DNA from 4 places in the Carnobacterium alterfunditum DSM 5972 genome. Region 3 is predicted to be linked to each of the others. Evidence: predicted binding sites of a transcription regulator. Region 3 holds the regulator's gene; each other region holds the start of a gene.
The links. Region 3 encodes CtsR, which represses protease genes until heat stress. Its sites were predicted from a motif close to TTGGTCAAAAAAGGTCAAANA; they were not measured.
Positions count from the first base shown of each region.

Region 1 (7,803 bases), 170 kb from region 3:
CTTTGCATCACCGATACCAAACAAAACACAATTCGCATCATTTACTAACTTAAGCGTTTTTTTGATTCCAGGTTCTTGCAAGAGCGGTTTATATGTTTCTTCACTTACTTGTTCCGGAACATACAGAACACGGTTTTCGCCGCCTGTCCTTTGTGCCATCAAAGAAGTGATCGAATTCGCTTGTATATTAAGTGATTCTCCTAAGCCGCCTCGAGCTGGAACAAATAGCAGCTTTCTTTTTCGAGAAAGAGTTTCATTCATTTGATTTGCCACTTCTGCCATAGTTGTACCGCCCATTACAGCAATAATATTATCGCCTTCCGGAAGCAAAAAGTTCAAAGCTTCCATTGCAGCACGGCCTATTTCCTCACGTAATTTGGGCTGATCGTCTATATCACCGGAAATTATCACACATTGTTCTATTTCCAAATAAGAGGCAAGTTGTTTTTCTTTCTCTCTCATTCCCAATAATTGACCCATTAATTGGTCTAATTGGTGGTAAACGGTTTCGCCTTTTTCAGTTAATTCCATTCCCATTTTTGAAGTTTTTATTAGCTCTTGCTTCTTAAGGCCTTCTGATTCTGTACGTAAAACACGTTCTGTGATTCCCATACGATCAGCTAAAACTCTTCTGCCCACCGGACCTAATAAAAAAACATTGCGCAAAATATGGTAACGATTCTGAAGTGTATACATGATGTCTGGAATGACTTCTTCAATAACGGATACTACGCTTTGCATGAGCGACCTCTTTCTACGTTGGACGCTTTGTGACCGCGTTAGTCGTTTGGCGACCCTTGTTACTTAAAAAAACAAGAGAATCAAAATGAAAATTAAACTATCAGTTTCCTGGTTCTGTTTTATTATCATTAATCAATAGTACTGAAAAGCACTATTACCATCTCTCACATCAATTATTGTAACAGTTATCCGATTATCTTTCAACTATTATGTTTCTAAGTTTTTCATTAAATTACACAAAGAAAGTTTGAATGAATTATGTCTTTTTCACAAAAAAATACTGCTCTCAACTTCTACACTTGTTCAATACGCGCTTTGATCAAGCCTTTAAGTTCTTGTTGTTTGATATTCTCATCAAAAATATCTTCTTCAATAAAAACTGTAGGAACCAATACAATCTCTGCTCCGTTTGCTTCTTGTACGATTTCTTTAACCTTAGTTCCATTTGATTGAAGCGTTAAGTTTCTTTTTTCGACTGCATATGCTGCGATCTCATCAGAATTCGTTAATCTTCCCCACTCTTTTTGGTGAGCAAAAAAGAAATCTATTTCTTCAAGTGCCTTCTCAGGATCAGAGTAGTCTAAATATTGATGCAGAACATTTCCTTTTCTCAACCCCGCTGTTTCTTTATCAAAATGTTTGATTATTCGCTGTACTTTACCTGCAAAGACATACTCAGTTAATAGATCTTTTGAATCCTCATACCATATTTTACAATACGGGCATGCCAAGTTAATAAATTCGATTACTTTAACTGGAGCACTTTCACTTCCAACCTTAATTCCAGTGGTTGTATTGACCTTGTCCGATTTTATATTGCTGACATCCATTAAAAGTCCTCCCTTATTCGCTAATTATTTTCATTATACAGATTATAGTAAGTCAATTAAAAGGATTTGGCTTATTCTTTTTAAAAAGGCTATCAATAAAAAAAGATTGGAGCGTTGCTCCAATCTTTTTTTATTTTATTCTTCAATTAGTTTACTCACATAGATTGTTTCTGCTTATTTGCTTAAAGCAGCACTATTTTCCATAATTTCGTCAATCAAACCATATGCTTTTGCATCTTCTGCAGACATATAATTGTCTCTATCTGTATCGCTTTGGATAACTTCAATTGGTTGTCCTGTACGTTCTGATAAAATTTTATTCAAACGTTCACGTGTCTTCAAAATATGACGGGCAGCAATTTCAATTTCTGTTGCTTGTCCTTGTGATCCGCCTGATGGTTGATGGATCATGATTTCAGCATTTGGCAAAGCATAACGTTTACCTTTTGTACCAGCTGTTAATAAGAAACTTCCCATTGACGCAGCCATACCCATTGCTATCGTTTGGACATCTGCTTTGATAAAGTTCATTGTATCGAAAATTGCTAATCCAGCAGTTACACTGCCTCCTGGTGAATTGATGTAAATATAAATATCTTTTTCAGAATCTTGTGCATCTAAAAATAACAGCTGAGCGATTACAGCATTTGCAAGATCATCATCTACTGGACCACTTAACATAATAATACGGTCTTTTAAAAGACGAGAATAAATATCATAGGCACGTTCACCTCTTGATGACTGTTCGATTACTGTAGGGACTAAGTTCATAATTTGATTCCTCCTCAATTGTTTACTACTTTTAAGTGACTAAACATCGACTCAATACATTACTAACTGTATTCTACTCCATTGGTCAATGAAGGTCAATTTTTTTGTTCGTTATTTTTTTGATAAAAAAAAGTGATTAGAAGTTTTGCTCTAATCACAAAAATGCCCCCTGAGGGAATCGAACCCCCATTTTAAGAATCGGAATCTTACGTGATATCCATTACACTAAGGGGACTACTACTACAATAATGCTAACCTAATGAAGGGTCCATTATTCTCTGATGTTAGCAAAATACCAACTATTATAGTGTAGCCCAGTTATAATAAAAAGACAAGCAGAACTTCCAGACTAACGACGCATGAATTTTCTCGTAAAGAGATTTTTTTGCTTTACTGAATAGATTCATTTGTTTTAATTTTTTCAGTTCCTTTTGTCAATTTTCGCGAGGTCTTTAGATCTTAATTTTTCTGCCATTTCGTTTAACTTGCGTAATCGATGATTGATCCCAGACTTGCTGATCGTTCCGCTCGGGATCATTTCTCCTAATTCTTTTAAAGTTACTTCTGGATTTTCTAAACGAACAAGCGCGATTTCTCTTAATTTTACTGGAATCTTATCTAATCCAATTCTAGCATCAATAAACTTGATGCTTTCGATTTGTTTACCTGCAGCATCGATCGTCTTATTTAAATTAGCATTTTCGCAGTTAACTAAACGATTGACCGAATTTCTCATATCTCTGATAATACGAACATCTTCAAATTTAAGCATACCACTAGTTGCCCCAATCAAGGCTAAAAAATCGGCAATCTTTTCTGCTTCTTTCAAATAGGTGATGTATCCATTACGTCTTTCTAATGTGCGAGCATTCATATTAAATTGATTCATCATTTGACAGATATCATCATTATGTTCCTCGTAACTTGAGTAGATTTCAAGATGGTAACGACTCGTTTCTGGATTATTGACCGATCCTCCCGCTAAAAATGCGCCGCGTAGATAAGATTTGACTTTTTGTGTATTGCCTATCACTTCATCTGAAACATGGCTATGCAAAAACATTCCCTCCATAATTGATAAATCTGAAAGAACTTCTTGAGTTCCATGTTTTAATCGTACGACATAAACATTATTTTTTTTTAATTTCATCTTCCGGCGAACCAACAGTTCACTTTCAACATCAAAATGATCTTTTAATAAAACATAAATTCTACGTGCAATTGCTGCATTCTCAGTTTGAATATTTAAAATAAATTTTTTGTCGACCAAACCAACTGTTCCATTCATACGAATCAACGCAGCTAATTCAGCTTTAGCATGCTCTCTGTGAACTTCTAATTGCGTTAATTCTTTCTTCACCTCTGAAGCATAAGACATATAATAGCCTCCTTTCTTTTTTGAATTGATTTACTAACTATTTTTTCTTTCTAAGCGTCTATTATCGAAAGCTATTTTAAATAATTCATCCACAACTTTTTCCCTATTGTGGAAAACTCCTTGATCTCTTAATTCAAGAAAATCATCCGATATAATAGAAGGAACTTCCTCAGCAAGTTTTTTAAAATCATGTGTTACTTGTACTAAATATTCATTGTAGCGTTCAGCATCGATATAATTTTCTGGTACTTCACCGATATTGACCAAAACTGTATCAATAAATTTTTCACCCAAGTGCTTATGCAATACGCTGACATGATCTGCATCAGTAAAATTCTCTGTTTCACCTAATTGAGTCATTATGTTACAAATGTAGACTACTTTTGCTTTTGTTTCTGTGACTGCTTTCCCTAAATCTTCAATCATTAAATTAGGTAAGATACTCGTAAATAAGCTTCCCGGACCTAATACAACCATATCTGCATCATGAATAGCAGCGATCACTTTTCTAGAAGCTTTGGCTGCGTGGTCATCTTCTGCTGTCGTTATATACACTCGTTCTATTTTTTTTCTTTCGATTGCAATTTTAGATTCTCCTGCTATTTTAGATCCATCTTCAAAAATAGCATGCAAAATCAAAGCTTCTTCTGCCGCTGGATAAACATGGCCATCTACCATCATCATTTTAGACAACAATTGGATTGCTTCAAAAATACTTCCTCTCATTTCGGACATTGCAGCAATAATTAAATTCCCTATTGAATGTCCAGCTAAAAAATTATCATGCGTATCAAATCGATACTGAAAAATATCTTTTTGTGATATTGGAATATTGGAGAGTGAAATTAAAACATTGCGAATATCTCCTGGCGGAACAATGTTGGCATAATTCCTCAGTGTTCCGCTGCTTCCTCCATCATCCGCTACTGTTACAACCGCCGTTAGATCTGCTTGCTTTGATTTAAGGCCCTTCAGAATAACAGGTAACCCAGTACCTCCGCCAATGACAACTATTTTAGGCCTGTTTTTTTTTCTTTCTTGTATCATGAACGATTCACCGATTCTTTAACCTTTCCTTTATCTCGATGAGTAATATGAACTGGATAGCCATCAATTTTAATTTTTTGTGCAATGCGTTCTACTAAAGCTACTGAACGGTGTCTCCCACCTGTACAGCCAATGGCGATCGTTACATTATTTTTACCTTCTTTTTTGTAGCCTGGTAAAATATACTCCAATAAATCTGTGAATTTACGGTAAAACATTTCCGTTTCTGGCTGTTTCATCACGTAGTCATATACAGGCTTATCCACCCCGGTCAACGGTCTCAAATTATCGATGTAATGAGGGTTAGGTAAAAAGCGAACATCCATAACGACATCTGCATCAATAGGTAATCCATATTTAAATCCAAATGAGACCATTTCAATTCTAAATAACTCGGTATCAGCCGTTTTAAAATCACTATTGATTTTTTCTCTTAATTGACGCGGTGTTAATTTCGAAGTATCGATAACAATTTGCGCCCGACCTTTTATTTCTTCTAATAATTCTCGCTCTTTTTTTATGCCTACGATAACGCGCCCACTCATTGCTAATGGGTGTGTTCGACGGGTTTCTTTATAACGAGACACCAATTCCTCATCACTAGCATCTAAAAAAACGATTTTTGTCGTGACAAGAGATGTATTATCCATTGATTCTAAAGCTTTTACAATTTCTTCAAAAAAAGCTCTCGAACGTAAATCGATCACTAAAGCAATTTTTGTTAATTTCCCTGATTCTTTAACTAGTTCCCAAAATTTCGGTAATAAGCTTGGTGGCATGTTATCCACACAAAAATAACCCATGTCCTCAAAACTTTGCATTGCTACTGTTTTGCCTGCTCCACTCATTCCAGTAAGAATGACTAATTGTAGACTATCTACCATCTTATTCGCCTCTTTCTTTTGGTACTTTTTATTCCATCCTACTAATTATAACACTCCGGGTGTTCCATGTATAGTCATCTTGACCTTTTCAATAAATCTTCGTCCTTCGCTAATCGTTTACTCAATAAGATGGCTCTCATACATTTCTTATCCCTGTCTCTACACAAGCAGATCCGTTATTCCAGAAGAAATTTCTTTATAAGATGTCCACACCATTTGACATAGAAACCATTTTTCAAACAATCGATATATAACAAAAAAAGGATCTGTTCATCAGTTTCCTGATAAACAGATTCTTTATTCTTAACTATTTATGTCCTAGCCACGTTGATTTTATCTAGAATCACCTTAGCCCTTTTATTCGTTTACGAATGAATTAATACTTTCTTCTAGCAGAACAACTTTACGTTCAATTTCGACACCTGAGTCATCAAATGCCCCAATATAAAATTTGATTTTTGGTTCAGTTCCAGAAGGTCGAACAGCGATCCAACTGTTATCTACCAATTTGTATTTCAACACATCTGCTGCAGGTAAATCGATTTCTTCTATCGTGCCATCTTGCAGCGTGCGTTTGCCGATTGAAAAATCTTCTACACATTCTACCGCAATGCCTGCAAATTCTTTTGGTGATTCTTCACGGAATTTTACCATTAGTGCTTTTATTTTTTCAGCTCCGGTGATTCCTTGCATGCTGATTGAAATCGTTTTTTCTTTAAAGTAGCCATAATCATAAAGAATTCTTTTTAATCCGTCATATAACGTATCTCCGCTTTTTTTGTAATAAGCAGCCACTTCTGCAATCAATACAAGAGCTTGAATGGCGTCTTTATCACGTACAAATGGTGATACAAGGTAACCGTAGCTTTCTTCAAAACCGAATAAAAAGGTTTTGCTTCCATCCGATTCATATTGCTTGATTTTTTCAGCAATAAATTTAAAACCTGTTAACACATCTACCATTTGAACATTAAAACTTTCGGCAATTTGTGTAGGCAATTCACTTGAAACGATTGATTTAAGTACGACACCATTTCCCGGTAATGTTCCAGCCTCTTTATGTGCAGTCAATAAATAATGCAACATCAAGCTCGCAATCTGATTTCCGGTCAATACTTCGTAATGGCCTTCAGATGTCTTAACTGCTATCCCCAAACGATCAGCATCTGGGTCTGTCGCCACTAATACGTCAGCGTCTATTTCTTTACCTAATTTAATCGCGTATTCAAATGCACCTGGTTCCTCAGGATTAGGCGATTTAACAGTTGGAAAATCAGGGTCTGCTTCAGCTTGTTCTGGAACAAGATATATAGATTCAAAACCGGCATTTTTCAAAGCTCTTTCGCCTATCATTTTTCCAGTTCCATGAAGCGGCGTATAGACTAATTTCATCTCTTTGCTCATTTCTTTCACTAGTTCTGGATTAACGGTAACACTTTTTATATTTTCTAAGTACTCGCTATCTACCTCTTCACCAATAATCGTAAGCAATCCTTGAGCTTCAAGATCTTCTCTCGATAATACTTTGATTTCAAGCATATTTTTGACGCTGCGAACATATGCTGTTAAAGCATCCGCTTCTTTAGGAGGCATCTGACCACCATCTTCTCCGTACACTTTATACCCATTATATTCTGCTGGGTTGTGACTTGCTGTAACCATGATACCTGCAAATGCATTTAGATGACGAACAGCAAAGGATAGTTCTGGTGTTGGTCGAAGACTCTCAAAAACAAAAGCTGGGATTCCATGTGCTCCCAGTGTCTTTGCAGCTTCTATAGCAAATTCTGGTGATTTATGTCTTGAATCATACGCGATGGCAACTCCGCGTTTTTTTGTTTCTTCTCCGAGGCTATCCATGAAAAGAGCCAATCCTTCCGTTGCTTGTCTAACAGTATAAGCATTCATACGGTTGACACCGGCACCAATAATACCGCGCATTCCCGCAGTTCCAAATTCTAGAGGAGCATAGAATGCATCTTCTAATGTATCCGAATCATCCTTTAAAGATTTTAATTCATTTTTTAATTCGGTTTCTAAGTCGTTAAAATTTTCCCAAAGTTGATAAGTCTCTCTCCAGCTCATTTTAATTCACCCTTTACTCAATTAGTAGTGTATTTTTTGCTTTTCGTTAACGCTTACCATGTAAGTA
Region 1 covers NZ_JQLG01000004.1:1,443,172-1,450,974, reverse strand. The annotation lists gene BR50_RS07280 (sugar-binding transcriptional regulator) at 1-741, opposite strand, end outside; gene BR50_RS07275 (thioredoxin domain-containing protein) at 1,035-1,571, opposite strand; gene clpP (ATP-dependent Clp endopeptidase proteolytic subunit ClpP) at 1,746-2,342, opposite strand; tRNA gene BR50_RS07265 (tRNA-Arg) at 2,506-2,577, opposite strand; gene whiA (DNA-binding protein WhiA) at 2,764-3,720, opposite strand; gene BR50_RS07255 (gluconeogenesis factor YvcK family protein) at 3,754-4,767, opposite strand; gene rapZ (RNase adapter RapZ) at 4,764-5,651, opposite strand; gene BR50_RS07245 (phospho-sugar mutase) at 6,009-7,736, opposite strand.
Region 1: the regulator CtsR is predicted to act here: its motif matches at 2,424-2,444, upstream of clpP (ATP-dependent Clp endopeptidase proteolytic subunit ClpP).

Region 2 (7,803 bases), 620 kb from region 3:
TCGAATTAACGTCATTATTATAAAAAAACAAACCATTCTATTTTAATTTAGAATGGTTTGTTTTTTTTTTTTATTAGGTTGTGTCTTAAAACTATTTGGTTAAGAGAAAAATAGCTGCTATATATACAAAGGCTAAGTAGGACGTTGCGAGTTTATCATAACGTGTCGCGATATGACGGAAATGCTTTAACTTATTAAAGAAACACTCCACCAAATGACGTTCTTTATATAGCCACCAATCAACAGTCCAAGGTTCTTTTGTATTTTTCTTTGGTGGAATGGTATAAGTCGCATCGTGATTCGTCACATAAGTCCGAATGTCTAAAGAACCGTATGCACGATCGCCAATAACATTACTGCCTTGTATTTCAACGTGTTGAAGAACTTCAATAGCGAGAACACTATCATGGAGATTTCCACCTGATAGCTGAAAATATAATGGATTTCCTAATCCGTCTACGATGACATGTATTTTTGTTGTGTGCCCACCACTGCTTTTACCGATATGTTGCGAGATGACAGAATTTAGCCCCCTTTTTTTACACCGGCACTCTGCTGATGCGCCGTTACAACGGTTGAATCGATACTCAAGTTTTCGTAATCTGCTTCATAATTCAACGTAATAAAAAGGGATTCAAGTAAACCAGTATCACGCCATAAACAAAAGCGGCTATAGACCGTTTTCCATGATCCGTAACGTTCTTTTGGCAGATCTCGCCAAGCAGCACCGCTTCTAGCAATCCATAAAACAGCATTGAACATTATACGATTGCTTTTAGGTGGTCTACCTGTGTGATATTCGGGAAACAGATTTTTGATTTGATTCCACTGCACATCAGTCAGCTCATAACGTTCAATACTCATCATGATCACTCCTGTTTTCTTTTATTATACCGAAAATCAGGATGGCAGTCAGTTTTCAGACACGCCCTAATTAAAAGGAAAAATATTTTTTTGGGAAAATCACTTGAAATAAAGTTGTTCACTATAAAAGTCAGTCTTCAATAGGTACAGAAAGTTCAACAATATGTGGAGCATGTAGAATATCAACATTTTCTAAAGTTGCTTCAAGGATACTTTCTAATACAAAACTGATTTCCGCATTCTTTATATTACGGTTTTTATTTAGTAAAAGAACATCTTTATGTGTTGCAGCACCTGAATAGATAATTGTTGTCGGACCTAAAGAAAAAACTTTCACAAAATTTGCATCAGTATTCTCTAGTTGTTCCATCACAAGATCAGAATGATTATTCGTAACATCTATTAGTTTCATAATCTTTCACCTCTTTTTATACCGGTTAGGTTACATACATTATATAATTAAAAACGGAACAATTCAAAGCATTTCAACTGCCCGGCACTTACTTAAGTGAAAACGATAAGAAAAATAAATGTAATTTAAAGCAGCAACAACTTAGTATGACAGATATGAATCAGCCAAAACTGAGTGAAATAGTTCAAATGGTACGCATAACTATACTGAATATTATTATTATTTAGGATAAGTTTATTTTAAGAGAAGTAGTGACCAAAATAATCTAGTCATTAGTTCAGTGATTTGCCAAAAAGATAGCACTCCATCAAGATATTTTTATCTTTATTGGAGTACTGTCTCTATATTTTAAAATTTAATTTTCGGTATCGGGTTCTTCCTTTAATCCAGTAGGAGATCCTGCTGAGATAATTTCTTTTGCCTCTACAACAATGTTCCCTTCATCGTTTGTTTTTGCAATCAATTCTTTTACAGAAGGGTAATCAAGATAGAAATCTGCAATTCGATCTTCAATTTGTTCTTGAATAACACGTCGCAAAGGACGCGCGCCTAATTTTGGATCATAGCCTAATTCGACTAGTTTTTCTTTAGCAGAAGGTTCTACTTCGATTGTTATACCTTGATGTTCGAGCATATCATTTACATCCTTTATCAATAAATCGACAATAAATAATAAGTTTTCTTTTGTAAGAGAATTGAATTCAACGATTCCATCAAAACGGTTTATAAATTCTGGTTTGAAGTAATCTGTTAAATGATTCAATATGGATTTTTGTGTACCAGAAGCGGTGGCACCAAAACCTACGCTAGCTTCTATATCACTCGTACCAGCATTGCTTGTCATAATGATAATAGTATCTTTAAAACTAACTGTACGGCCTTGGGCATCCGTTAATCTGCCATCGTCAAGGATTTGTAGAAACATATGCAACACATCAGGGTGAGCCTTTTCAACTTCATCTAATAAAATGATACTGTAAGGATTGTGACGAACTTTTTCGGTAAGTTGACCTGCTTCTTCATAGCCAATATACCCAGGAGGAGAACCAATTAATTTAGAAACACTGTGTTTTTCCATATATTCACTCATATCAAATCGAATATAGGCTTCTTTGTTCCCAAATAGTTCTAATGCTAGTTGTTTAGCTAATTCAGTTTTCCCAACACCAGTAGGGCCGATGAAAAGGAAAGAACCAATTGGACGGCTTTTATTATTGAACCCAACACGGCTTCTGCGTATCGCCCTAGAAACTTTGTCGATTGCTTCATCTTGTCCAATAACATGCTTTTTAAGATCTTGTCCCAAGTTCCGTAATTGTGTTTGCTCTTTTTCTTTTAAATCTCCTACAGGAATATTTGTCTTCATTTCAATAATTTCGATCATATCCTGCTCAGTTACTGTAGGCTCATCTGAATCAGGATTTTGTTGATCTCTCATGGTAGAGAATTTTTTAGCCTGATCACGATAAAAAGCCGCTTTTTCATAATCTTCTTGTTGTAAAGCTAGTTGTTTTTGTTGAGCAGCTTCTGCAATTTTATCCTCCAATTGTTTCGGATCAACAACTTGTATCGTTAAATTCTTTTTAGAACCCGATTCATCTAACAAATCAATCGCTTTGTCGGGCAAAAAACGATCTTGAATGTAACGGTTAGATAAGCTAACGGCGCTCTTAATAGCTTCATCCGTGTAATGAACATGATGGTAATCTTCGTATTTTTTTTGGAGACCTTGAAGAATAGTAATAGTTTCTTCAACGGATGGTTCACTAACACGTACGGGCTGCATACGACGCTCCAAAGCAGCATCTTTTTCAATCGTGCGGTACTCTTTTAACGTTGTTGCCCCGACCATTTGCATTTCACCGCGTGCAAGAGCTGGTTTAAGCATATTGCCAGCATCCATACTGCCTTCCGCACTTCCGGCTCCAACAATTTCGTGGACTTCATCAATAAACAAAATTATTTGTGGATTTTTCTTTAATTCATCCATTAATTGTTTCATACGTTCTTCAAACTGACCACGTATGCCCGTTCCTTGAACTAAGGAAGCAACGTCTAGTCGAATGACTTCCTTACTTAATAATTTTTGAGGCACATCACCATCAACGATTTTTTGTGCTAAACCTTCAACAACTGCCGTTTTACCAACACCAGGTTCACCTGTCAATACAGGATTATTTTTAGTCCGGCGATTTAGAATTTCAATCACTCGTTCAATTTCCTTATCGCGTCCAATGACTGGATCTATAGCCCCTGTTCGTGCTAAATCGGTTAAATTCGTTCCATATTCACCTAAAAGTCCAGGCTTTTTATTTATAGGCGGCTGACCTCCAGAACCCTTTTGAGTGGGAGGGACGCTTGAATTATTTTGTTGTGAGTTGTTATTTTGAGGATTTTGCATGGAACGGAAAAATTGATCTAAATTACCGAAACCAAAAGGATCTTGTGGTGATCGATTATTTCTGATCTCGCCATGATTTTGAGCATCTTTTATAAGTTGGTAACAATTTTGACAAACATCCAATTGACCTTTTTGGCCATTCATATTGGTGTATAAATGGATAGTTGCTTCACGTTGATTGCAATTTTGACATAACATTTAAACACAACCTTTCATTTAGTAGGTTAGTAAATCAAATAAAATTAAATAAATGATTGACCATTACTGACCTTTCTAGTTATCATTATACACTGACCTTTTTTGACTTTCAAGTAATTGGTACTATAATTTTTTGTTTTTTTGAATTAAACTGATTATGATCAAGTTAGTTAAAACATTAGTAAAGGCCTGAATGATTCATACTTTTAAAAAAAATAATAATTGGTGCATTTTTCACTTCTTTCAGGTCATTAGTTTGTTAGGTTTACTTATTTTACTTCAAATTTCCAAGTCACTTATTTTTTTGTCAGAAAATTAAGATTTTTAGGCATACTAACCCCTTGAAATTAGCCTTTTTTTTAAAACTATTCCATTAGGTGTGAGTGTTACTGCCATTTGAAATGCTGAATATTCCGCAAGATTTTATGGAAAAGTTCATGGTAAACGTGATAGGAACTGAGTTTTAAAAAGGTTTTTCGTCCAGAATGAACAAGTTTACCCGCTACTTTAAATAAGAGCAAACGAATAGTTGAAACTTGAAAACCTTTGGTTTCTTTCGTAAAACAAAGAGTACGCATAAAATTGACGATGTTGTAAGCTAGTACACTCACCATCATACGTGCATGATTTTCTAAAAAACGAGGACTGTTGGTTTTATCGAAATAAAATCCATTTTTGGCCTCTTTAATGTAATTTTCCATGGTGCCTCTTTTAGAATAGGTTTGAAAGACCGCTTCTGCAGAAAGGTTCTCTGATAAATTGGTTATGATAAATTCATGTCGAGTAATCAATTCGGTTGCTTCGCGCGTAGATTTAATACAAATTCTTCGTGGATGTGTCCAGCTCTTCGCTTGATAGAGTGTAGAAGCGTAGTGAACTTCTTTTTTATCCCAATCCTGCTGGTCATTTATAGATACAAATTGCTCAGCGATTTTTCCTAAGTTGCGATTCGATTTCAATCGAACAATATAAAAATTTTGACGTTTTTCACACAGTTCATATAATTCAGGAGTTGCAAAACCACTATCTGCACGCACTAGAATAGAACTTACAGGTACGGTTTCTTGGTAATGGTCAAAAAGTGGTCGGACAAAATCTGCAACACCATTGGATGTGTACACATTACCAGAACGAAGTTCTGCTTTCAAAAAGTCGCCAGTCAGACCTTCAAAGGCAACAAGTGGATGATAGCCATTCGTTTGGTAATGGGCATTATAATTCGACTTCTCCTGATTGCCAAAGGTATCCGAATGTGTTGAGTCTAGATCAAAAATCATTTCAGTTGTATTACGAGCAGTACGTACTTTATCAATCAGGATTTGATTGACTTCTTGTAATTGGGAAATGTTTTCTTGACTTAACCGATCCCATAAACGAGAAATAGACGGTTGTGAAGCGAGTTGCTCTTTAGCTAATAGACTCTGGAAAATGGGATCTTTTGATAAAACGTCAGCCGAAGAATCCGTTTGATATCCAGCAATCAATTGAAAAAGGATTTGTTCAATAATTGAATGATTAGCATGGTTATAGTAAAGTCGATCATCGTTAATAGTGAGGGTTTGTTTCAAAATGTTAGAGAAATTAATGGTGTGCATGAATTCCTTAACTAATATCAATCCGGAATCTGAGGATAAATTACCCCCAGAGTGAGATACCGTAATGTTTGAATTGAAAAGCAAACGATTTTCATGTAAAGTTGCCATAGAGAGAACCCCTTTCTTTGGTTATGTTTAGTCGCTTTAACCATAGCAGATTGGGGTTCTTTTTGCACACCCAAAGGGTGCTGAGAAAATTAACTCAAACTAGCGTTATAACAGTTTTTCCAGAGCGTTTTAGAAAAAGTATGAATTATTCAGGAAAGGAAGTCTTAATAATGACCAGAGAAGAATTACAAAATCAGCTGAAACAGTTGATCAAAGGCGATATTGATACAATGGCTATTGAAAAAAAAGATTTTATGACTTTTCGAGAAATTTGGATCAATCATGAAGAGAAAGAATCTATTATCGGAGAGGCTCTGCATAATGGAGATGTTATTTATCGGTATAGGTCAAATGGAAAGTAGCATAGAATATTTAGAAAAAAATAGTTGTTAAAACAGAAAAAAAATGGTAGTCTTATAAGTTGTAAGGGCTATATCGAATGTTTTTGCTGAAAAGAATATTATTTACAGTCGAAACTGGATGGAGTCCTCAAAAATAATATATATTAAAGGGGATTTTTTAATTATGGAAAAACGCGAATTTCACGTAGTAGCTGAAACAGGTATCCATGCACGTCCAGCAACATTATTAGTACAAACAGCAAGCAAATTTAGTTCAGATATCAACCTAGAATATAAAGGTAAATCTGTAAACTTAAAATCAATCATGGGCGTTATGTCTTTAGGCGTTGGACAAGGTGCTGACGTAGTTATCTCTGCTGATGGTTCAGACGAATCTGAAGCTCTTGCAGGAATCGAAGAAACAATGAAGAAAGAAGGTTTAGCTGAATAATGGTTGAAAAATTAAAAGGGATCGCAGCAAGTGATGGTATTGCAGTAGCAAAAGCTTACTTACTAACTGAACCCGATTTAACTTTCAACAAAATTTCAGTTGAGAACTCTGATTCAGAAATTAACCGCTTAAAATCGGCATTAAAAGAAGCATCAAAAGAACTTGAGATCATTCGATCTAAAGCAGCAGAATCTTTAGGTGAAAAAGAAGCCCAAGTTTTTGATGCTCATTTAATGGTTCTATCTGATCCAGAATTAATCGGGAGTATCGAAAGCTCTATTAATGATAATAAAGTCAATGCAGAGAGTGCATTAAAAGAAGTAACGGATATGTTTATTGGGATGTTTGAAGGCATGGAAGATAACCCTTACATGCAAGAACGTGCAGCTGATATCAAAGATGTTACTAAACGAGTGTTAAGCCACTTGTTAGGTGTGAAACTGCCTAATCCTTCAATGATCGATGAAGAAGTGATTGTGGTTGCTCATGACTTAACACCAAGTGATACTGCTCAATTAAATCGTCAATTTGTGAAAGCCTTTGTTACAGACATTGGTGGACGTACATCACATTCAGCTATTATGGCTCGTTCGTTAGAAATTCCTGCAATTGTAGGAACGAAAGAAATCACTTCTTTTGTTAAAGAAGGCGATCTTATCATCATTGATGGTTTAGAAGGCGATGTAATCGTTCACCCTGAATCAACAGATGTTGAAACTTACGAAACAAAAGCAAAAGCTTTCGCTGATCAAAAAGTTGAATGGGATAAATTAAAGGATGAACCAACATTAACAGCAGATGGAAAGCACATCGAACTAGCTGCAAATATTGGTACTCCTAAAGATTTAGTAGGCGTAAAAAACAATGGCGGTGAAGCTGTTGGACTATACCGTACAGAATTCCTTTATATGGATTCACCTGATTTTCCTACAGAAGAGGCTCAGTTTGAAGCTTATAAAGAAGTTTTAGAAGGTATGGAAGGCAAAGGCGTTGTTGTTCGTACAATGGATATTGGCGGAGACAAAGAGTTGCCTTACCTAAAATTGCCACATGAAATGAATCCATTCTTGGGTTACCGTGCAATTCGTATTTGTTTAGCAAAACCGGATATGTTTAGAACGCAATTGCGTGCATTATTACGTGCCTCTGTTTTCGGACAATTACGTATTATGTTCCCAATGATCGCAACTTTACAAGAGTTCCGTCAAGCTAAAGAGATGCTTTTAGAAGAGAAAGCTAAATTAGTAAATGAAGGTATTGAAGTATCAGATGATATCGAAATTGGTATCATGATCGAAATTCCTGCTGCTGCCGTTATTGCAGATAAATTTGCTAAAGAAGTAGATTTCTTCAGTATTGGTACCAACGATTTGATTCAATATACTATGGCTGCTGACCGTATGAATGAACGCGTTTCTTATCTTTATCAACCA
Region 2 covers NZ_JQLG01000004.1:1,892,126-1,899,928, forward strand. The annotation lists gene BR50_RS09365 (peptide chain release factor 3) at 1-23, shown strand, start outside; one part of gene BR50_RS12645 (IS5 family transposase) at 92-528, opposite strand; one part of gene BR50_RS12645 (IS5 family transposase) at 528-867, opposite strand; gene BR50_RS09375 (DUF1827 family protein) at 995-1,276, opposite strand; gene BR50_RS09380 (ATP-dependent Clp protease ATP-binding subunit) at 1,632-3,875, opposite strand; gene BR50_RS09385 (IS1380 family transposase) at 4,262-5,578, opposite strand; gene BR50_RS09390 (hypothetical protein) at 5,749-5,940, shown strand; gene BR50_RS09395 (phosphocarrier protein HPr) at 6,104-6,370, shown strand; gene ptsP (phosphoenolpyruvate--protein phosphotransferase) at 6,370-7,803, shown strand, end outside.
Region 2: the regulator CtsR is predicted to act here: its motif matches at 3,929-3,949, upstream of BR50_RS09380 (ATP-dependent Clp protease ATP-binding subunit).

Region 3 (7,803 bases):
TAAGGAACTCGGCAAAATGACCCCGTAACTTCGGGAGAAGGGGTGCTGACCAATTGGTCAGCCGCAGTGAATAGGCCCAGGCGACTGTTTATCAAAAACACAGGTCTCTGCAAAATCGTAAGATGACGTATAGGGGCTGACGCCTGCCCGGTGCTGGAAGGTTAAGAGGATGGGTTAGCTTTAGGGCGAAGCTCAGAATTGAAGCCCCAGTAAACGGCGGCCGTAACTATAACGGTCCTAAGGTAGCGAAATTCCTTGTCGGGTAAGTTCCGACCCGCACGAAAGGCGTAACGATCTGGGCACTGTCTCAACGAGAGACTCGGTGAAATTATAGTACCTGTGAAGATGCAGGTTACCCGCGACAGGACGGAAAGACCCCATGGAGCTTTACTGCAGTTTGATATTGAGTGTTTGTACAGCTTGTACAGGATAGGTAGGAGCCAATGAAGCCAGGACGCCAGTCTTGGTGGAGGCGTTGGTGGGATACTACCCTTGCTGTATGACCACTCTAACCCACAGCCCTTATCGGGCTGGGAGACAGTGTCTGACGGGCAGTTTGACTGGGGCGGTCGCCTCCTAAAGTGTAACGGAGGCGCCCAAAGGTTCCCTCAGAATGGTTGGAAATCATTCGCAGAGTGTAAAGGCATAAGGGAGCTTGACTGCGAGACCTACAAGTCGAGCAGGGACGAAAGTCGGGCTTAGTGATCCGGTGGTTCCGTATGGAAGGGCCATCGCTCAACGGATAAAAGCTACCCTGGGGATAACAGGCTTATCTCCCCCAAGAGTCCACATCGACGGGGAGGTTTGGCACCTCGATGTCGGCTCATCGCATCCTGGGGCTGTAGTCGGTCCCAAGGGTTGGGCTGTTCGCCCATTAAAGCGGTACGCGAGCTGGGTTCAGAACGTCGTGAGACAGTTCGGTCCCTATCCGTCGCGGGCGTAGGAAATTTGAGAGGAGCTGTCCTTAGTACGAGAGGACCGGGATGGACACACCTCTGGTGTACCAGTTGTTCTGCCAAGGGCATTGCTGGGTAGCTATGTGTGGACGGGATAAACGCTGAAAGCATCTAAGCGTGAAGCCCCCCTCAAGATGAGATTTCCCATCACGTAAGTGAGTAAGACCCCTGAGAGATGATCAGGTTGATAGGTTGGAAGTGGAAGTATAGCGATATATGGAGCGGACCAATACTAATCGGTCGAGGACTTAACCAAAGATTTAAACGGTGATAGACGGTCAATGAACGGAAACGATTTTTAACTTATCCAGTTTTGAGAGAATAATGTTCTCTTGATTGAAATTGTGTGGTGATGATGGCAAGAAGGTCACACCTGTTCCCATGCCGAACACAGAAGTTAAGCTTCTTAGCGCCGATGGTAGTGAAGGGTTTCCCTTTGTGAGAGTAGGACGTTGCCACGCAAATTCAATTGTTTTTTTTTATGGAGGTTTAGCTCAGCTGGGAGAGCATCTGCCTTACAAGCAGAGGGTCGGCGGTTCGATCCCGTCAACCTCCACCATGAGTCATTAGCTCAGTTGGTAGAGCATCTGACTTTTAATCAGAGGGTCGCAGGTTCGAATCCTGCATGACTCATAGCTAATCATGCAAATATGTTTAGTTATGCCATATTTTTGCGGGTGTGGCGGAATTGGCAGACGCACTAGATTTAGGATCTAGCGTCGTAAGACGTGGGGGTTCAAGTCCCTTCACCCGCACTTTTTTTATTGAATGACTGAAGTATCACTTTAGCCGGCTTAGCTCAGTTGGTAGAGCATCTGATTTGTAATCAGAGGGTCGAGGGTTCAACTCCTTTAGCCGGCATTCTTTTGCGAAAGTAGTTCAGTGGTAGAACATCACCTTGCCAAGGTGGGGGTCGCGGGTTCGAATCCCGTCTTTCGCTTACTAGGTTGACTAGTAAGCTCATTCGTAAAAAGAATAAGCTGTTCTAATGCCGGGGTGGCGGAACAGGTAGACGCACAGGACTTAAAATCCTGCGGTGAGTGATCACCGTGCCGGTTCGATTCCGGCCCTCGGCACCATACGCACCCATAGCTCAATTGGATAGAGTACTTGACTACGAATCAAGGGGTTAGAGGTTCAAGTCCTCTTGGGTGCATTTCATTTAAAAAAGAATGAGGAATCATGAACGGGAAGTAGCTCAGCTTGGTAGAGCACTTGGTTTGGGACCAAGGGGTCGCAGGTTCGAATCCTGTCTTCCCGATAAATAATTATAAAAAGGTGGTTTCTCTTAATTGAATTACTACCTTTAAACTAGACACTTAAAAAAACGATATTATGCAGTCCATAGAAGATGATCCCGATAAGCAACGGGGGTCATCTTCTTTAATTTTTTTTGATAACGACTATGATTGTAAAACGAAATATATTCTTCTACAGAATTCCACAAACCCTGAAGGTTTTCATGTCTTTCTGAGAGGACTACGTCCTTCATATGACCAAAAAAGGACTCCATTGGGGCATTATCCCAGCAGTTACCTCTTCTAGACATGGATTGTATAAATCCCATTTTTTCAACATTACTTTGATATGTAGGATTAGTGTAGTGGAAGCCTTGATCAGAATGCAAGTATCTTTCTGTATCAGGCATATCACTTGTGATACATTCTAATTTTTCTAAAGTTTGATAAACCAAATTCATCTTTAAAGAAGTAGCGAAGTGGTGGGCAACGATCTCTCCTGTTGCACCATCCTTAACGGCAGAGAGGTAGGCCATTTGGCTATTACCGTAAGGTAAATATGTAATATCAGTAAGCAATACTTTATAAGGCGTTCCTCTATCAAAATCACGATTAACAAGATTCTTCTTGGTTTTGTGTTCTTGTGTTGCCTTCATCATTTTCTTGTAAGGTTTAGCTTTTCTAATGGGCGACATGATACCGTAGATTCGAAGGATTCTTCGAATTTTTTTATGGTTCATTACGATATCATATTCAGCTTCTAATGCCATCTTTATTTCTTCTACACCACATTTGTTTTTCTCAATGTATACTTGATAAAGCAATTCGAAATCATTGCTGTCCTGTTCGTACCTCTTATAACGTGTGGCCTCATTGTTCTTCCAATAATAATAACCACTACGACTAACTTCGGCAATTTCACACAAAGACTTAACCATGCCTTTAAGACTATATTCTCTTATGATTGAATTGATTAATTCATACCGCTCACGGGTTTTCAGAACGTTTCCTTTTTCGTTTTTCACGCTCCTTCCTTGAAATTCTAATTTTTTTACTAACTCCAAATTGCCTTCCAGATAAGCTATACGTGCTTTTGCTTCTTCCAACTGCTCCTCGATAGATCCCATTTTTTCGCCTTCTGATCGTGTACCTTTCCCGCGAGTCTCAGTATGGAAACCTTCTTGTCCTCTTATTGCCATACTATTTTTCCAACGACCCACACATTTATGAGCTTTTCCTTTGCCTAGAAGATTTTCAGGCAGACCAGCGTTTTCAAATATGACCGTTGAGGTCATTCCGCTCTTACTTTCCTTTACTGCTTTAATTTTAAAAACAGGTGAGTAGGTAATGCTTTTTGAAGATGCTGATTTTACATTAGGATTCTTTTGCAATATCTCTATTTCATATTCTGTATATAATTTTTTGCTCATCAAAGAAACCTCCACTTAGAAACAATTCTATTAAAGTATAACGAAAATAAAATAAAAAAATAACCCAAAAACTAAAAACACTCTTTTTTTTGAGTGTCTAGTTTTCGGGTAGGGTATCAAATTTAGAGAAATCACCTTTTTTTGTTCGTTTTATACTATCAAGTAATATCGGCTGTATAATTTTTAGTGTTGATAAATTAATCATCCCAAATTTCTAGAGGAATAAGGTCGCTTGTATCAATGTAAAGGATGCTCTGGCAGAATACATGAAGACAGTCTAAGAGGTACTACAAAATGGTGTCGACACATCTATATGCTAAAATATACGATTACTATTTACCTTTTTAAATTAGCATACAAAGCAATTTTAAATTGAGAAACAATTTTTTTAAGTCAGTTAATGATTTGAAAATACGGTTTCTTTTTTTATGAAAATATTTTTTTGAAGTATTTATCCTTTGTTTATTGAGGAATAGAGCCAATTTAGGAGTTGTTTAAATGTAAATGAGTAGAGTTACTTTTCAAATCCTCTTATTTCTCGTATAATGAAAGTCAGGATTAGTCAAGAATACTTTCTGGTTCTCGCTAGAAGTATCCTCCGCTATTGATTTAGTTTATGTTATTGATAAACTAAATGATTAAGTCTAGTGTTGGGACGATAAGAAAAGGAGTGTTACTAAAAAAACACCGTTGCAATGTAGTAAAGATAAAGCTATTATCTTTACTATACACTGAAATGTTTTAGTAACAGATAACTCATGCACAATCAAAACATGTCAGATATCATTGAAGCTTATTTAAAGAAAGTGTTAGGTCAAGATGAACGAGTCGAAATTAGGCGTAGTGAAATGGCAAATCGATTTAATTGTGTTCCTTCCCAAATAAATTATGTTATAAACACCCGTTTTACTGTGCAACAAGGTTATTTAGTTGAAAGTAAACGTGGTGGTGGCGGGTATATACGTATTATCAAAGTGAAATTGATAGATGAAGCTGAGATGTTGGATATGATGATCGATATTGTTGGAAATAAAATTACCCAAAAAAATGCTTGTTCTATCATAGAAAGATTATTCGAAACTGAAATGTTGACTAAGCGAGAAGCTAACATCATGTTATCTGTGATGGAAAAATCACTCTTGAATGCTGATGGAATAATTGAAAATGAATTAAGAGCTAGATTATTAGTGGCTTTTTTAAATAATTTAAAATATGAGTAAAGAATAAAACCGGAGGCGAAATATAGATGGATGAATTATTTTCTGAAAAAGCAAGAATGGTTTTAATCATGGCGCAAGAAGAAGCAAAGGGATTTCGTCATCATTCTGTAGGAACTGAGCACTTACTTTTAGGCTTGATTATGGAACAGGATGGGATTGCCGGAAAAACGTTAAGACAATTTTCTGTTACAGAAATTGATATCCGAGAAGAAATCGAACACTTTACGGGTTACGGAACAATGAAATACCTTTCTAAAAATGCTATTCTTCCTTATTCTCCAAGAGCTAAACAGGCTATAACATTTGCTACAGATGAAGCAAGACGTATGGGTTCAGCACTTGTGGGTACAGAGCATTTATTATTAGGACTGTTGCGTGAAGAGGATATTTTATCATCTAAAATTTTAAGTAATCTCGATATTAATTTAAATAAAGCCCGTCAAATCGTGTTGAAAAAAATCGGTTTGAGCGATGTAACGAATAGTAAGGGTAGAAAAGTAAAACCAGCTGCTAAACAAGTCGCAGGTACACCTACTTTAGATTCATTAGCTCGCGATTTAACCTCCGTGGCAAGAGAAGGAAAATTAGATCCAGTAGTTGGGCGTCATAAAGAAATCCAACGTATTATCCAAGTTTTGAGCCGCAGAACGAAAAATAATCCTGTTTTGGTAGGAGAACCCGGTGTAGGTAAAACAGCCATTGCAGAAGGATTAGCACAAAAAATCAATGACGGTGAAGTTCCAGATGCATTAGCAAATAAACGATTAATGATGCTTGATATGGGTTCATTGGTAGCAGGTACGAAATATCGTGGTGAATTCGAAGAACGAATGAAAAAAATTATAGACGAGATTTACCAAGATGGTGAAGTTATCTTATTCATAGATGAGTTGCATACTCTAATTGGTGCTGGTGGAGCAGAGGGTGCGATCGATGCGTCTAATATCTTGAAACCTGCATTAGCGCGTGGTGAACTACAGACCATTGGAGCAACAACACTAGATGAATACCAAAAATATATTGAAAAAGATGCTGCTTTAGAAAGACGATTTTCACCGATCCATGTCGATCCTCCTTCAGAAGAGGAAACAGAAGAAATATTATTAGGTTTACGTTCTCGTTATGAGGATCATCACGGTGTCAAAATTACGGATGAAGCTGTACATGCTGCAGTTAAACTTTCATCTCGTTATATTACATCAAGACAGTTGCCGGATAAAGCTATTGATTTGATAGATGAATCTGCTTCTAAAGTACGTCTAGATGTTTCAGGTAAACCTTCTCCAGTTGCGGCTGCAGTTGCAGAATTGGAGGCTTTGATACAAGCCAAAGAAGAAGCTATACAGTTACAAGACTTTGAGAAAGCTGCTAGAATTCGTATGAAAGAAATGAAACAACGCAAAAAAATTGAAAATTTGCTGCAAAAACAAGAAGGAAAAGCTTCGTTAAAATCATTGCAGGTAACGGAAAGAGATATTGCAGAAGTAGTCTCTCTTTGGACGAGTATTCCCGTTCAACAGATGGAGCAAAAAGAATCTGACCGATTAATGAATTTAGAAAAAATATTGCATAAACGAGTGATTGGACAAGAACAAGCAGTTGAATCCGTTTCTAGAGCAATTAGACGATCTAGGAGTGGGTTGAAAGATCCAAATCGCCCAATTGGTTCATTTATGTTCTTAGGGCCTACAGGTGTCGGAAAAACAGAGCTAGCTAAGGCACTTGCTGAAGCCATGTTTGGTAATGAAGAAGCATTAGTGCGGGTGGATATGTCTGAATTTATGGAAAAATACAGCACGAGTCGTTTGATTGGTTCACCTCCGGGATATGTAGGATATGATGAAGGTGGTCAATTGACTGAAAAAATTCGTCAAAAACCATATTCTGTTATTCTATTCGATGAAGTTGAAAAAGCCCATCCAGACGTTTTTAATATTTTATTGCAAGTTCTTGATGATGGTCATTTAACAGATGCTAAAGGCCGGAAAGTCGATTTTAAAAATACGGTCATGATTATGACATCTAACTTGGGAGCAACAGCTCTAAGAGATGAAAAATCGGTAGGATTTAGTACAAAAAACAATAAAAAGGATCATTCAGCAATGGAAAAACGGATACTGGAAGAAATGAAAAAGACGTTTAAACCAGAATTTATTAACCGTATTGATGATTCTATCGTATTCCATTCTCTAGAAAAAGCAGAATTAACACAAATTGTAAAATTAATGGCACAAACCATTATTAAACGATTAAAAGATATGGATATTGATGTTAAAATTACGCAAGCAGCTATCGATGTCATTGCTAAAGCTGGTTATGACCCTGAGTATGGTGCACGTCCGATTCGTCGTGCACTTCAAAAAGAGGTTGAAGATCGATTAAGCGAAGAATTATTAAGTGGACGGGTCAAAATTGGTGATCATGTTACAATTGGTGCCTCAAAGGGGACTATCCGTATTACTGTGACAGATTTAAAGAAAATAGCTGAAAAAACAGTGACTGTAAGTGAGAATAACTGATCTAATTGATCAGAGATAATAAAACGTTTACTATCTTTATAAGATAGTAAACGTTTTTATTCGTATTTTAAATTTCTTTCTGCTATGATAAAACAAAAGAAATAATGGAAGGAAAGTGACTATTCATGAAAAATTCAACGAAATCTTTACTAGTAGGAGTTGGAACGGTCTTTGCAGTGGGGGCAATTATAGTTTCATCTTCAAGCATGGCAATGGAAAAATTAGAGTCTAAAATGAATCGTAAAAGAGCAAGATATTTTGTAAAAGAAAAATTAAAAGGCAACGAAAAGGCAATGAGTGTTGTAGATGATTTATCTGATACTGAAGTGGCTAATTTATTGAGTGTCGTTGATAAAGTTTCTGACTTGAAAGGCAACGTAAGTTCATATGGGAATCATCTGAAAGAGACTACAAATGATTTTAGAGATGCTTTTATGGAT
Region 3 covers NZ_JQLG01000004.1:1,268,434-1,276,236, forward strand. The annotation lists rRNA gene BR50_RS06415 (23S ribosomal RNA) at 1-1,212, shown strand, start outside; rRNA gene rrf (5S ribosomal RNA) at 1,302-1,417, shown strand; tRNA gene BR50_RS06425 (tRNA-Val) at 1,440-1,515, shown strand; tRNA gene BR50_RS06430 (tRNA-Lys) at 1,517-1,589, shown strand; tRNA gene BR50_RS06435 (tRNA-Leu) at 1,630-1,711, shown strand; tRNA gene BR50_RS06440 (tRNA-Thr) at 1,745-1,817, shown strand; tRNA gene BR50_RS06445 (tRNA-Gly) at 1,825-1,896, shown strand; tRNA gene BR50_RS06450 (tRNA-Leu) at 1,947-2,035, shown strand; tRNA gene BR50_RS06455 (tRNA-Arg) at 2,039-2,112, shown strand; tRNA gene BR50_RS06460 (tRNA-Pro) at 2,144-2,217, shown strand; gene BR50_RS12580 (IS3 family transposase) at 2,290-3,624, opposite strand; gene BR50_RS06470 (CtsR family transcriptional regulator) at 4,383-4,844, shown strand; gene BR50_RS06475 (ATP-dependent Clp protease ATP-binding subunit) at 4,871-7,363, shown strand; gene BR50_RS06480 (hypothetical protein) at 7,489-7,803, shown strand, end outside.

Region 4 (7,803 bases), 860 kb from region 3:
TCATATCGATCCGCACCATATGGTCTTGCGAATCAAATAAGTTTTCAGCTAACGCTTTAGCTAATTCCGTTTTCCCTACACCAGTAGGTCCTAAAAATAGGAATGAACCTAGCGGACGATTTGGATCTTGAATACCTGCTCGAGCCCTTATAACTGCATCTGACACACTTTGTACTGCTTCTTCTTGACCAATGACCCGTTCACTTAATGCTGTATTTAAATGCATCAATTTTTCGCGTTCTCCTTTGATCAACTTACTGACGGGAATGCCTGTCATCCGGCCGATAACGACTGCGATTTCTTCTTCAGTAACCGATTCTTGTACCAGTCTGACTTGATCGTCTTGCGCTGCTAACTGTTGCTCTTCAAGCATTTTCAATTCCTTCTCCAAAGCCGGGATCTGCCCATGTCTTAGAACAGCGGCACGTTCTAAATCATAATTACCCTCGGCCTCTTCTAATTCATGGCGTGCTTTTTCGATTTCAGCACGTTTATCACGTAATTTAGCTACTTCTTCTTTTTCAGTCTCCCACTTCATTTTCAGGTGATTAGCATCTTCACGTAAATTAGATAATTCCTCTTGGATGATTGCTAATCTTCGCATACTAGCATCATCTTTTTCTTTTTTCAATGCAGCTTCTTCTATTTCTAATTGCATCAATCGGCGAGAAACTTGGTCTAATTCAGTAGGCCTTGAATTCATTTCAACCCGAATAGTCGCACACGCTTCATCTATCAAGTCGATTGCTTTATCCGGTAGGAATCGATCCGTAATATAACGATTGGATAATGTTGCAGCAGCAACTAGGGCATTATCATGGATATTTACACTGTGATGGATCTCAAATCGTTCTTTTAATCCTCTTAAAATACTGATAGTCTCTTCCACTGTCGGTTCATTAATGAGTACTTTTTGGAATCGTCTTTCAAGAGCTTTATCAGTTTCCATGTATTTTCGATATTCATCTAGTGTTGTCGCACCAATACAATGCAGTTCGCCTCGGGCTAACATCGGTTTCAATAGATTCCCTGCATCCATGCTGCCTTCCGTTTTCCCAGCTCCAACGATCGTATGGATCTCATCAATAAATAAGATGATCTGTCCTTCGCTTTTTTTCACTTCTTTTAATACCGCTTTCAAACGTTCTTCAAACTCTCCTCGATATTTTGCCCCTGCAATCAACGATCCCATATCTAATGAAAAAATAGTTTTTCCTTTTAGATTTTCTGGTACATCTTTTCGGACGATCCGCTGGGCTAATCCTTCCACTATAGCTGTCTTACCTACTCCAGGTTCTCCAATCAATACCGGATTATTTTTAGTTTTACGAGATAAAATACGAATCATATCACGAATTTCATCATCTCTTCCGATAACCGGATCCTGGTCTCCACTTTTTACAGCTTTGACTAAATCCGTTCCATATTTTTCGAGTGCCTGATAAGTTTCTTCTTGATTTTGTGAGGTCACACGATCTCCTCCTCTTATTTTTTTAATTTCATTTTCTAATTTTTTTTCAGTTAAGCCATTTTTAGTTAAATAATTAGTCAAACTATGGTTCTTTAATTGCATTAGCGCTAGTAAAACGATTTCAGTTGAAAGAAAATCATCTTGAAAATCAGTTCTGATTTTATCGGCTTCCGTTAATAGACGGTATAAGTTTTGACTCATACCCTGTCCATATTGAACATTTAATCCTTCAACAGTAGGGTATTTATCCAATTCTTGATCTACAAAAAACTCGAATTTTTCTGTATCGATTTCTAAAGATTGGTAAAGCCCACGCGCAAAATGATCTGGCGTTAAAAAGATCTTCCATAAATGAAGAAGATCGATTTCCTGATGTTTTCTTGTTACGGCGATGCTTTGTGCTTCTCCAAGGGTTTGCTGCATTGTAGTAGTCATCTTTTCGATATCCATTGGAACTCCTCCTTGATTTACCTAATTTCAGTATACTAATTTGGTCAATAAAGGTAAAACGAAACGCCTGAGTCTTCACCTATTTTGTTGATTCATTATAATAAATTTTTACTCCCAAAACAAAGTTCTGGTTTTAGTGCGGATACTAAAAAAGTTTACCCTAACTTTTTTAGTAGAGTAAACTTTTCTTTATCTTACACCTAATGCAATTCTTGCATAGCGGCTCATTTTACTTGTATCCCAGGCTGGATACCAGACTAATTTTACTTCAGTTGAAGAAATTTCAGGGATCGTTTGCATTGCTTTCATAATGTCATCGGTTATAGTATCCACTAAGGGACAGCCCATCGTAGTTAGCGTTAATTTTATTACGCAATGTTTGTCTTCAGCGATTTCGACACCGTAAATTAAACCCAAGTTCACGATATCAATGTTCAATTCAGGATCAATGACCTGCTCTAAAGCAGAAAGTATTTCCCCTTTGATTTCATTTATTTTTTCTTCATTCCAGTTAGTCGGTTCCACGAGTTAGACACCTTCTCTTTTTGATATTATATTACCTCTTGTCTTCCTAAAAGTAAATTATTTCAACGAGAGATCCTATTTTCTTTATAAGTGTTTATCGAAAAATTCGGCTGTTTCAACCGAAATCATATGCGGTACATGATGACCATAGCTTTCAGTTGTTGTAAAGCTCACATGTTTTCCATAATCTTGATTTTTTATTTTTTTATAAAAATCGAAAGTAGGTTGATAAGGCACTAAATCATCGTCTTCATCATGCCAAAAGTGGATAAATTTCCCAGCAATTTTTTCCGGTTGTAAATCAAGTGAAATAATTTTTAACGACTCTATAGCCGGAGCAAATTGTTTTGACTCAAAATCGATTTCTGCTCCTGTTTGCCATTTGGATGATAATAACCACTTAGAAAAAGAAATTGGCGAGGGACTTCCCATTAGAACAACCGCTGTTTTTAGCCAAGGATATTGCGTTAAAATGGCGCTCGCTGTCATACCGCCCATTGAGAGGCCTGATACCCCAACACGGCTTTGGTCCGTCAATCCTGCTTTAACATAGTGATCGATTATAGCAGGGAATTCAATAATATTATGCTGCACAACATCCCAAAACTCTAAACTTCTCTCTTCTACTGGTATCCCTTTGCTTCTTTCTCCATGCAAATAGGCTTCAGGAATTAATGCTCTAAATCCTTTTTTAGCAATTTCATAACCATGGACCAAAGAACTTTCTTTAAGATTTGTCCATCCATGATAAAAAACAACCGTTGGCAAGATCTCATTTAGCCTTTCTGTTAAAACAACTTCTAATATCGGAATTCCATTAATGGATTTGTGCTCTACTGTTATCATCTATCTATCCTCTTTCTGTATTCATTCTTATAGACTTTATGGTACACTATTTGTGTAGATTCTATGTAGTAAGTGTATCATAAACGAAACCTAGAAACTTTTATAAAATAAATGAATAATAGTTGGAGGATCTTGATGAATAAAAAATTAATTGCTCTAGATTTAGATGGGACCACATTAAATAATCGTTCAGAAATTTCGGTTAGGACCCAAAATACTTTGAAGACTTTAAGAAATGCCGGTCACCTTGTTTCAATCGTTACAGGCAGACCATACAGAAACAGTAAACAGTTCTATACTCAATTAGGTATGGAAACGCCTATTGTAAACTTTAATGGCGCTTTGTGTCACTTACCAGATCAATTGAATTGGGAATCACAGTACCACAAAACATTAGATCGTGAGATTGCCTTAGATATGCTGACATTAAAAAAAGAATTAAATATCCATTTAATTGCAGCAGAACTAAAAGATACCGTTTTTGCAGATAATTATTTCGTTCCTTACAACGGCTTCTTTCCAGAAGGAAGCAATAGGGCTTCAAAACTTACGGCATCTAGTTTGAAAGAAGATCCTACTGCTGTTTGTGTTTTTACAGATGCAGAAAATCAAGCCTATATTATTGAAAAAATCTCAGCTCGTTATGGCGATACTGTTGAAATTAGAACTTGGGGCGGACAATCACCTTGTTTAGAAATCGTTGCAGCCGGTGTGCAAAAAGCACTAGGTGTTGAACGCATTGCACAAGTATATGGCATCAAACAAAAAGATATTATTGCTTTTGGTGATGAAGACAATGATTATGAAATGATCCAATACGCTGGACACGGCGTAGTTATGAAAAATGGGATCGATACTTTAAAACATATTTCAAATGATATAACAGAAAAAACCAATAATGAAGATGGGCTAGCTCATTATTTAGAAAATTACTTTGGATTAGTTTAATAGTTGATCTTGATCAACCATTAAAAAAGTGAGTTTGGGACATAACTAGCTGAGAATAGGAAAAAGAGTTTGTTTAGGTAGCGACCCCCAAAAGTTAGAGTGAAATCTAAACTTTTGGGGGTTGTTTTTATGACAAAATATAGTGAAGAATTTAAGTTACAAGTTGTTCAAGAGTATCTAAACGGCCCTTTGGGCTTTCAATTACTAGCGAAGAAATATGCTCTTTCCTCTACAACTCCCCTTAATAATTGGGTAAAGGCATACCGAAAACTTGGTTTGGACGGTTTAAAAAGGAAACAGACGAAAGCAGCTTACTCTGTTCAATTTAAGGTAGATGTATTACACTTTATAAAACAGACAGGCACTTCTTATTCAGATACAGCCATTACCTTCGGCATGAATAATCCTTCCCTTATCGCAAATTGGAATCAAGCTTTCCAAGGCAAGGGAATTGAAGGCCTAAAACCACACCCAAAGGGGCGTCCTTCAATGACTAAAAAACCAAAAAAACAGCAACTGAAACCAGGCACATCAGCAGATTGTTCTAGACAAGAATTAGAACGAGAAATTGAACTACTGAAATTGGAGAATGCCTATTTAAAAAAGTTGAAAGCTTTTCAGAAGAATCCCGACGTCTTTCTCGAAAAGCACAAGCAGCAGTGGCATACGAACTTAAAGAAGAAGGATTCAAACTAAAAGATATCCTTCTGGTGGTGGGTATTCCAGAGTCAACCTATCACTATTACGTAAAGCAATTAAAAAAAATAGATAGTAATCAGCGACTAAAAGAACAGATTGAACAACTTTTCTTTCAGTTCAAAGAGCGATTTGGATACAAACGCATTACAAATGAACTGAAGAAACTAGGTTATAGTGTCAATCACAAGAAAGTTTATCGTCTCATGAAAGAAATGGGTTTGAAGTGTGTTAAATTTATTAGAAAATCTCGGAAATATAACTCTTATAAAGGAAAAGTAGGCACTATTGCCAAGAATAAGTTAAATAGACGCTTCTCTACATCCATCACTTTACAGAAGCTCGTCACCGACGTGACAGAGTTTAAATGTACAGGCGGAGAAAAGCTCTACCTTAGTCCTATTCTAGATCTATTTAATAGTGAAGTGATAGCTTATGGAATAAATAAACGACCTATCCTGGACTTAGTGATGAAACCTTTGGAAGAAGCCATCGGCATGCTTAAAGAATACGCCACGGTTCGTACCACTCTTCATTCTGATCAAGGTTGGCAGTATCAGCATAATCATTGGGTCAAAACACTAAAGAAAAATAACGTTTTTCAGAGTATGTCTCGCAAGGCGACTTGTGCAGATAATGCGGCAATAGAAAATTTCTTCGGCATCCTAAAACAAGAAATGTATCATGGGGAGAAATTAGTCAGTTATGAGGAATTGAAATCAAGAATTGAAGAATATATCGAATGGTATAATCATGTTCGATCAAAAGCAAAATTGGCTGGCTTAAGTCCGGTAGAATACCGAATTCAAACCAGCCAATCAGCTGAATAATAAAAACTCTAACTTTTAGGGGTCAGCACCTTATCAGGAAACTGATAAACAAACTCTTTTTTTGATATAGATATCTATATCGATTGGTCAATAAATGGTATTGGTCTTTTAAAAGAAATTTCAAGTGAGTGATCAAACTGATCTGTTAACGCCAAAAATTATAGACCCTATATATTTGAATCATAAAATGTTCAATCTATTTTTGTTTTATTTTCTACCGATGAGGCTACTTTTTAGCAGTACCTCTAGAATCAATAGTTGGATAGGCAAAGAGGCTCGGGCTTATGTCCCAGCCTCACTTATATTATCTTTTTAGTTGAGATTCTTTTTGTCGATCAAAACTCCAAAATTCTCCTAGTACTTTATTTGTTTCCATAAAATTAACAAATGCTGAAGCATCTGCTTCTCTGACCGCTTGTTCTAATTCATACATTTCATAACGAGTAATGACCATCATTAGAACAGAACGATCCGTTTTTGAATAAGCACCTTTAGCAGGAATAATTGTAATTCCTCTTATTAATTTTTCGTGTATTTTCTTCACCAAAGCATCCGGTTCATTGGTTACAATCATAGCTGTCACTTTTTGATGACTGGTGTGTATTGTATCAATCATCTTAGTCATAACGTAAATCGATACCAAGGTATAAAGAGCATATTCCCAACCGTATAGTAAACCAGCCGATGAAACAATGAGTAAATTCATTGAAAATATCAATGTCCCGATCGATCTTCCTGTTGTTTTGGCCAATACCATTGAAATAATATCCATTCCACCAGTCGAAAAACCAAATTTCAAAGCAAATCCAATTCCTGCTCCACTAATGATGCCTCCAAACAGAGCATTCATCAAAGGATCATTCGTCAATGGATTTATCGGTAAAAGAATAGCAAAAAACGAAATCAAAACCGAAGTCATGAAACTGTATAATGTGAAATTTCTCCCTACTTTGAACCATCCAAGTAGCGCGATAGGTATGTTAAATACAAGTATCAATACACCCGTATCGATAATGATGCCTAAAGAACCATCTAAAATACCTGATATTAATTGCGAAACTCCATTAATCCCTGCAGCATAAATATTTGAGGGAATTAAAAAGTTATTCAAAGCAATTGCATTTGTAATCGCTGCAAAAAAAACGAAGAAGATTTTTTTGGCTTGTTCGATCCAAAAATTTGGTGTTTTTAATTGTGTCATTTTACAACTCCCTACTAACTTAATCAAACAAGGATAACAAGTTTTCCCTTATAAATAAAGAAAAACTCACTTTTCTTCATTACCCTCTCATTTGTATCCGTTTCCTTCTCCTGCACACGCCTTTGTGGTACAATTTAAGAGCACTATTTAGAAGGAGGAAACAATTATGGCAAAAGAAGCAAGTTTTGATATCGTTTCAGAAATGAATATGGAAGAGATAAAAAATTCTATACAGTTAGCAACAAAAGAAATTGCTAATCGTTTTGATTTTAAAGGATCCCTCAGCGAGATCAAATTAGAAAAAGAAAAATTAATTTTAGTTTCAGATGATGATTTTAAATTAGAGCAAGTAAAAGACGTTTTGTCTAATAAATTGGTCAAAAGAGGCGTTCCCACCAGAAACCTGCACTATTCTTCAACCGAAAAAGCTTTTGGCGGAAATGTGCGTCAATTCGCTGACTTGATTAGTGGGATCGACAAAGAACACGCAAAAACGATTACTCAACTCATTAAAAAATCGGGTATCAAAGTTAAAACACAAATACAAGACGATCAAATACGAGTGATTGGTAAAAACCGTGATGATTTGCAACAAGTCATTGCTTTATTGCGAGATGCTAATTTACCAATAGATCTTCAGTTTACAAATTATAGGTAATTTATTTGCAGTAAAAAGACCTTCAAAAATAATTTTGAAGGTCTTTTTGTCTTTTAGATTAAAACTCTCTAACAGCTTTTACTGACACTGTCTCACTTCCTGCTAATAATTTAGATACAGGACAACGATTCTCAGCTTCTTTCACGATTTTTTCATTTTCTTCAAAAGACAACCCGTC
Region 4 covers NZ_JQLG01000004.1:2,127,501-2,135,303, reverse strand. The annotation lists gene clpB (ATP-dependent chaperone ClpB) at 1-1,921, opposite strand, end outside; gene BR50_RS10525 (metal-sulfur cluster assembly factor) at 2,111-2,446, opposite strand; gene BR50_RS10520 (prolyl oligopeptidase family serine peptidase) at 2,531-3,292, opposite strand; gene BR50_RS10515 (Cof-type HAD-IIB family hydrolase) at 3,428-4,240, shown strand; gene BR50_RS10510 (helix-turn-helix domain-containing protein) at 4,370-4,936, shown strand; gene BR50_RS10505 (IS3 family transposase) at 4,900-5,766, shown strand; gene BR50_RS10500 (YitT family protein) at 6,071-6,967, opposite strand; gene BR50_RS10495 (YajQ family cyclic di-GMP-binding protein) at 7,134-7,625, shown strand; gene BR50_RS10490 (OsmC family protein) at 7,684-7,803, opposite strand, start outside.
Region 4: the regulator CtsR is predicted to act here: its motif matches at 1,962-1,982, upstream of clpB (ATP-dependent chaperone ClpB).